One region of the Shewanella alkalitolerans genome, then DNA from elsewhere that is predicted to be linked to it. Evidence: predicted binding sites of a transcription regulator. Region 1 holds the regulator's gene; the other holds the start of a gene.

Region 1 (4,142 bases):
CCGAGAAGTCGCCGCTACCGGCGATAAACTCACCCGTGCCATCGAGAGGGTCTACCAACCAGTAACGCTGCCAATCGGCGCGCTCGGAGAAAGGAATATCGGCATCTTCTTCAGAGAGGACAGGGATCTCAGGGGTAAGGCTGCTTAGCTGAGAAGAGATGATCTTGTGGGCCGCGATATCGGCAGAGGTTACCGGGGTATTGTCGGATTTCACCTCTTTGTCAAAACTGCCCTCGAGGTAGATCCCTTTGATGGCCTCACCCGCCTCGATGGCAATCGAAATCGCCTGCTCAACATACTCTTCTGGCTTCATCACAACTCCAACAGCCTACATCTGGCAATGCCTAATATGATAATTCGGTTTAACTACTTTAGTTTTAGATGTTTCTGTGCCAAAAACAAGGCGCTAACGCTTCGAGATTCGGAAAAATCATCTTCTAATAACAGCTCAGACCACTGGCTCAATGGCCAGCGTACCACCTCTATGGGTTCGGGCTCGTCACCCTGCAATCGACTCTCATACAGATCTTCGGCGACGAAGATCTGCATCTTGCTGGCAAAGTAGCCTGGCGCCAGGCTCAACTCCATCAGATGGGTCAACTTACGCGCACCAAAACCTATCTCTTCCTGCAGCTCACGGTTGGCCGCCTCAGCATGGGTCTCGCCGGGATCCACCAGGCCCTTGGGGAAACCCAGCTCATAGCTGTGGGTGCCCGCCGCATATTCGCGTCCCAGCAATAGCTCCTCGCCATGCACAGGCACCACCATCACGGCGCCACGGGCGTTGCCCTTCATGCGCTCATACTGGCGCTCAACCTGGTTCGAAAATTTTAAATGCACCTGCTCTATCTGAAACAGACGGCTCTGGGCAACAACTTCGGCATGTAGGATCTGCGGCTTTTTGTCCGGCATGAAACTTCCTGATAAAAATGGCGTTTGCTTAACCACTCAATCTTACTATGATGGGCCTAATCCACAACTCAAACCAAGGAATTTTTTTACTCGCTTTATGTTTCCCTGGAATAAGATAGATACCGTGCTGCTGGATATGGACGGCACCCTGTTGGATCTGCATTTCGACAACCATTTCTGGCTTAGCCTGGTGCCTCAGGCCTTGTGTGAACAAAGGCAGATCCCAAAGGCCGACGCCCAACAACTGGTGGAGGATGCCTACGCCAAGGTGTTCGGCACCCTGGAGTGGTATTGCCTGGAATATTGGCAACAGGAGCTGGGTTTAGACATCCTGGCTTTGCACCACACTCTGGTGGACAGGATCCAGCTGCGTCAGGACAGCATGCCCTTTCTCACTGCACTGGCCAGACACAGCAAGCGGCGCATCTTGGTCACCAACGCCCATCCCCACAGCCTGGCACTGAAACTCGAGCATACAGATCTGGCTAACGGGCTCGATGAGATGCTCTCGAGTCACGCCACCGGCTATCCCAAGGAACACCCACAATTTTGGCGCCACCTGTTTAATCAGTATTCCCTGGATCCCAGCCGCTGCCTGTTTATCGACGACAGCGAGCCCATACTGCAGGCAGCCAAGCAGGCCGGCGTCGGCTACCAGCTGGGGATCAAGAATCCCGACAGCCAGAAGCCTCACAAACAGTTTGCCGACTTCCCGGCCATCGACGATTATCATCATCTGCTGCTCTCCCTTGAAAAGGCCAGACTCGGCTAATCGCTTGATGGGATTGGGAGAAAATCTGGTTAATACTTGCACTGTATAAAATACTGTATATACTGACAGGTACTGTATGGAAAGACAGGATTAATCATGAGACCCTTAACCCCGAGACAAGCCGAGATTTTAGATCTGATAAAACGCAATATTGCCGACACGGGCATGCCGCCTACCCGTGCCGAGATTGCGCGTCGATTAGGCTTTAAGAGTGCCAACGCCGCCGAGGAACACCTCAAGGCCCTGGCAAAGAAAGGCTGCATCGAAATCATGCCCGGCACCTCACGTGGCATCAAGCTGACCCAAGAGGAAGAGCCAGAAGATCTCGGCCTGCCCCTTATAGGTCAGGTAGCCGCCGGTGAGCCCATCCTGGCCCAGGAGCATGTGGAGCAACACTATCAGGTTGACCCTAGCATGTTCCGCCCCAGCGCCGATTTTCTGCTGCGCGTCAGGGGGGACAGTATGAAAGATATAGGTATTCTCGAGGGCGACCTACTGGCGGTACATAAGGTAGAACAGGCAAGAAACGGCCAGATAGTCGTGGCCCGCGTGGAAGATGATGTAACGGTTAAACGCTTCGAGAAACGTGGCAGTACCGTCTACCTGCATGCTGAGAATGAAGAGTACTCCCCTATCGTGGTGGATCTCACCACCCAGAGCCTGAGCATCGAAGGCCTGGCCGTCGGCGTGATTCGAAATGGAGACTGGCAATGAACAACCTAATGGGCATGGCGCCACGCCATCCAGGGCTGTGGGTCGATCTCGACAGCTCACTAAAGCGCGGCGATGGCAACACTATCTCGACTACGGCAAGTTCGACCCAGGGCAAGCAAGAGCTGCAGGCCCTCACCCCGGAGCTAGCCAGACTCAGTCAGCAGGGGCAATGGGTGGTGTTGATCAGCCCACCTAACATAGGCTACAAGCAGATGCTGGCCGACGGCGGTGTGCGTATGGATCGCATCCTACTGGTACACAGCAAAGATGAGGTCGAAACCCTGTGGGCGATGGAAAAAGCCCTCACAAGTGGTACATCCAGTGCGGTGATCTGCTGGGCACAAACCCTGGATGCCCGTGACAGTCGTCGCCTACAGATAGTTGCCAAGAATACCCGCGCCCTGGGAGTGGTGATCGAAGATGCGAACGGTCACTTACCTGCCAACCCTTTTCCCCAAGAGGATCTCGGCGGCCAGACCTTGAGTCTGTTCGGTTCAATACACTGATATTCCGCGCTCTACCTTTCCATACAGACGCCCCGCAAGGGGCGTTTTTGTGTCTGTTTTGTTTAGCAAAATAAAATAAAAGTGATCTTGATCAATATTTAAACAGCCATTAAGTTAGTAAGAGATATCAACGATTATTTGTTATATCGCACAATTTGGTTGTCGGCTTGAGCGGCGAAAATGAACCTGTAATACCTCGCCCACAGAAGCTGAAATTGGTCTGATATATTCAGCCGTAAGTGCAAGCGTGGTCACCACCAGCAGAACAAGAGATTCACCACCGACGCACTTTGAAGTCATCGTTGCTTTTTTGGGAACTGAAGAGTTTGCATAGAGCCGAGACATACTGTGTGGCTCTTCTTTGTAGTTGCCTTCGCAATTGACAGAGGAGAAGTCTAGTGAAGCAAGTGTTGTGTTGTTTGCTGGCGTTGCTATTTACGCCCACCATACTCGCAGCAGATATGCCCCTGAATATGACATCAGGGGTCACAGAGATCAGCAATAAGGTGTTTAGCCTTCATATGACGATTCTCTATATCTGTTGTGCCATAGGCCTAGTCGTCTTTGGGGTGATGATCTACGCCATCATCAACCATAGGCGCTCTAAGGGTGCCGTCGCGGCAAACTTTCATGAGAGCACTAAGGTAGAGATCGCCTGGACGCTCGTCCCCTTTGTCATCTTGATCCTCATGGCCATCCCAGCCACCAAGACCCTCATCGCCATGGAAGATCCCAGCAATGCCGATCTCACCATCAAGATCACTGGCTCCCAATGGAAATGGCACTACAGCTATTTTGATCAAGACATCAGCTACTACAGCCTGCTGGCGACTCCCAGAGAACAGATAGAGGGCAAGGAGACCAAAGGCGAACACTATCTGCTTGAGGTCGACAAGCCACTGGTATTGCCGGTTAATCGTAAGATACGCTTCCTGATGACCTCGGAAGATGTGATCCACTCCTGGTGGGTGCCGGCCTTCGCAGTGAAGAAGGATGCTAATCCCGGCTTTATCAACGAGGCCTGGACCCGCATCGACAAGCCAGGCATCTACCGTGGCCAGTGCGCCGAACTTTGCGGTAAGGATCACGGCTTCATGCCGATCGTAGTGCAGGTGCTTTCCGAGGCCGATTTCGACAACTGGATTGTCGAGCAGGAGGCACAGGCCAGCGCGGCCGCCGCCGAGGCGCAGGCCGCACTGTCGAAAACCCTGTCGAAAGAAGAGCTGATGGCTCAGGGC
Region 2 (4,142 bases), 2.0 Mb from region 1:
GCACCGGCCTGCATGATAAGCCCATTGAGCGACTCGACTAGCGGCGCCATGAAGCTCAGGTACTTGGCCTCTTTACGGCTGATGGCGTCAAGGTGACTCTCCCACAACGCCGTCATATCAGGCGTGGTGGCAGATTCGGGTAGGCTATTGATGAGGCCGCGACCTACTGGGGTCGAGACGATAGACTTTCCCTGGCGCGTCAGAAAGCCACGCTTGAACAGCAACTCGATGATCCCGGCGCGGGTCGCCTCTGTCCCCAGGCCGTCGGTTTCCTTGAGGATCTTACGGATCTCAGGGTTGGTCACGTAGCGGCTGATCCCCGTCATGGCGCTCAGCAGGGTGGCATCGGTAAAGGCCTTGGGAGGCTGGGTCTGCTTCTCGATAAGCTCTCCCTGGCCAGAGTGCAGCATCTGACCCTTATGTAGCGGCGGCAGCTGGGCCAGCGCCTCGTCGCCCTCGCCGTCGGTCTTGTCATCGCTACGCTTAGGGAACAGTTGCTTCCAGCCTAGGGCGATCTCCTGTTTGGCCTTGGTGTGAAAATGGCCGCCGGCGATCTCCACCTCAACCTGAGTCTCATGATAACGATAGACGGGGTAAAACTGCGCCAGATATTGACGGGCCAGTTGCAGGTAGATCTGTTTCTCGGCCTGGCTCAGGGCGCTCAGGTTGGCCACCTTCTCGGTAGGCACTATGGCGTGGTGGGCATCCACCTTGGCATCGTTCCAGGCCTTGGAGACTATCTTAAGATCCGGCGCGGGGCACTGGGCCGTGAGTTCGCCTGCCCCCTTGAGTACGGCATCGATTACCCTGGGGGCCAGGGCCAGCTGCTCCTTGGGCAGATAACGGCTGTCAGAGCGCGGATAGGTGATCAGCTTATGTTTCTCATACAGTGACTGACAGGTATCGAGCACCGTCTTGGCGCTCATGCCGAATCGCTTCGCCGCATCTATCTGCAGCGACGACAGGTTATAGGGTAAGGGTTGTCCCTGCTGCTTATCTTTGGCCTGCAGATCCGTCACCTTGGCAGCTTGCTCTGTGATCCGTCCCACTACGTTTTCCGCCAGACGCCGCGACAGCACACGCCCCTCCTCATCCATGTAGGGCTGACAGGCCTCACTAGGCTGCCACTTGGCCTTAAAATGCGCTTGTTCTTGGGTATAGAGATTGGCCAGCACCTCATAGAAAGGCTTGCTGACGAAATTCTCAATGGCCTCATCGCGGCGCACCACCAGGCCTAAGAGTGGCGTCTGCACCCGACCGACTGAGAGCACCCCCTGATAGCCCACCTTACGCCCCTGCAGCGTATAGGCGCGGGTCATGTTCATGCCATAGAGCCAGTCGGCACGGGAGCGCGCCAAGGCCGAGGTCGACAGGGGGATAAACTCACGGTTGCTACGCAGCTGCCCTAGGGCGCGTTTGACAGCCTGAGGGTTGAGGTCGCTCACCAGCAGGCGCTGGGTCTGTTCTAGCTTGTCGCCCTTGACCCCCAGATAGGCGATCACCTCATCCACCAGCAGCTGACCTTCACGGTCAGGATCCCCGGCGTTCACCAACTGACTGGCCTGCTTGACCAATTTTCTCAGTACGCTGAGCTGTCCCCGTGTCTTGCTCTTAGGGGTCATCTTCCACTGCTGCGGCACTATGGGCAGGTGGTCGAACGACCAGGACTTAAAGGCAGGATCATAGCTGTCGGGCTCGGCCTGCTCCAGCAGGTGGCCTATGCACCAGGAGACGGTGTCGCCATTGGCCGCCGTGATATAGCCCTCGCCCTTCTTGTGGGGTTTAGGTAACACATCGGCGATTGCCCGCCCAAGACTGGGTTTCTCTGCTATGTATAGGATCATGCTGACATCAATTACTGTATAAATTAACAGTAACTTTAAACCACTCGCGGCCTTGGCGCAAATAGGAAAGGCGATCTCATGCTTACTTGTAAATTTAGTTGAGAACAATTCTCACTAAGAGCTAGTCTAAGGGCTATTCACGGAGGCCGATATGCACACACGACTCAAGACCCCACAACGACCCGAACGCCTACTGATTTACGCCACGCTGATGACGACGGCGCTGCTGTTACTCTCGCTGTCATCCTCCCTCTTTCCCTGGCGCCTGGATCCTCTGGTGCAATTTAGCCTGCTGCTGTTGTTAAGCTGCGCCGGCACCCTGTTTGCCCTCGCCCGCCATGGCGCACACCATAGACCGGCCCTTGGACTACTCTTCGGCCTCTGGCTAATGGTATGGGTAAGCCAGGGGTTGCTCATGCCGGTGTGATCGCTAACCTGCGCTTGCCTCTATAAGCTAAACTTAGCTCTGCCGTGCATTCGATGCGGCTGCCATCTGGCCACAAAAAAGGCGCCTCCCAGGAGACGCCCTATCACAATGCCAAGACATTTTAGGTCTTTAACTTGCCCAGCTGCTGGTGCTGTTGCTCTACAAGGCCCGCCAGGCTGGCACTGCTCTGCTGGGCCTCGTCGGCGAGTCTCGCCAGCTCGGAGGCGGAATCTGAGATGCCTGTGATGTTACGGCTGACCTCTTCGGTGACGGCACTCTGCTCCTCGGCCGCGGTGGCGATATGGGTCACCTGGCTGGAGACCTCCTGAATTTGATTCACTATGGTGTTGAGTGAACTCAGGGCCGACTCTGTCTGGGCCACGGCGCGCTGAGCACCATCCACCCCTTGGTCGATGATCTGCGAGGCACTGTTGACCTCGCGCTGCAGCGCCTCGATCAACTTGCCTATCTCATCGGTCGAACTCTGGGTCTTGGAGGCCAGCGCGCGCACCTCATCGGCGACCACGGCGAAGCCCCGGCCTTGTTCACCGGCGCGGGCGGCCTCGATGGCGGCGTTAAGTGCCAGCAGATTGGTCTGCTCGGCGATGGCGCTGATCACCTCGAGGATCTTGCTGATGTTGGTGCTGCTTTCCGCCACCTTACCCACGGCCTCCTTGGCCAGCAGGGATTCTTGAGACATATGAGTCACATAGCTCATGGCCTGGCTCAGGCTGTCTTCACCTGCCTTGACGTTGAGGGTCATCGCCTCGGTTTCCGACGCCGTCTGCTCAGACGCCTTGGCCACCTCGAGCGCGGTGGCGCTCATCTCATTAACTGCGGTTACCACACTCTCGATATCACTGTACTGACGATTGACGCTGTTGTGGGTCTGCTGAGCTATCTCCGCCGCCACCTGACTCTCGGCCTGCGAGCGTGACGCCAGCTCCTTAAGCTCGCCGATCAACAGCCTCAACTTATTGATAAAGCCGTTGATGCCACCGCCCAGGGCGATGAGTTCGGCATGGGACTCCACTGTGACCTGCTGGGTCAGATCCCCTTCGGCGCTGGCTAAGTTCTCCACCCGGCTCTGAATCACCTTCAGCGGCGCGACAATAGAGCGGATCACTAGGCTAATGGTAACCACGGCAATCAGCGAAACGATGACGCCTACGATCAGCAGCAGGCTGCCCAGAGAGCTGGCCATGGCAGACATCGCCTTATCCATGGCATTCGCCGCCTGATAGGCGTCGGCCTTGGCCACCTCAATTACCAACGACCACTGCGCCTTGGCGAGCGGGATCTCGATAGGATAGGCAACTATGATGTTATCCCCCTGCTCCAGATAACCGCCCTGGCGATGCAGCCCAGTCAACTGACTGGCGAGCGACGGGGCGATAGACTCGCCCAGTGGACGCGCCTTCTTATCATAGTGGCTGGCCGCCACCACTAAACCCTTCTGGCTCAGCAGGGTCACCTTGGCCTTGCCCTGATACAGGCTGGCGGAGAGCTCGTCGATCAGCTTCTGAAACACAGGCAGATTAACATCCACGCCAATTACGCCGCGAAAGCTGCCGCCCACCACCACAGGCACGGTTAAGGAGGTCATCAGCGCCGTGTTGCCTGGGCTGATCTCATACAGGTAGGGCTCCATCAGACAGGGCTGCTTAGTATCCTTGGCGCACAGGTACCATTCGGCCTCGCGCACGCCAAACTCCTTGAGAGTGGCATCATACTTCTCGCTGGCGTCATCCACCTGCTGATGCTCGACGCTGCCATCATCGCTGCGGGTGTAATAGATCTCCAGGGTACCCACCTCGGGTACGCTGTGACTGATCTTCTGGGTATAGTCGCCGTCGCGGCCATCGTAGCCG

Evidence for each region. Region 1 encodes LexA, which represses DNA repair genes until DNA is damaged. Its sites were predicted from a motif close to TACTGTATNNNNATACAGTA; they were not measured.
Region 2: a site for LexA is predicted at 1,857-1,876, ahead of K0J45_RS11730 (DNA topoisomerase III). Genes of this name have one in related genera too.

Annotation. Positions count from the first base shown of each region.
Region 1 covers NZ_CP080422.1:135,956-140,097, reverse strand. Annotated here, with positions in the region: gene cysQ (3'(2'),5'-bisphosphate nucleotidase CysQ) at 1-313, opposite strand, end outside; gene nudE (ADP compounds hydrolase NudE) at 367-912, opposite strand; gene yrfG (GMP/IMP nucleotidase) at 1,010-1,684, shown strand; gene lexA (transcriptional repressor LexA) at 1,781-2,398, shown strand; gene K0J45_RS00630 (cell division inhibitor SulA) at 2,395-2,904, shown strand; gene coxB (cytochrome c oxidase subunit II) at 3,303-4,142, shown strand, end outside.
Region 2 covers NZ_CP080422.1:2,650,956-2,655,097, forward strand. Annotated here, with positions in the region: gene K0J45_RS11730 (DNA topoisomerase III) at 1-1,844, opposite strand, end outside; gene K0J45_RS11735 (hypothetical protein) at 1,996-2,271, shown strand; gene K0J45_RS11740 (methyl-accepting chemotaxis protein) at 2,393-4,142, opposite strand, start outside.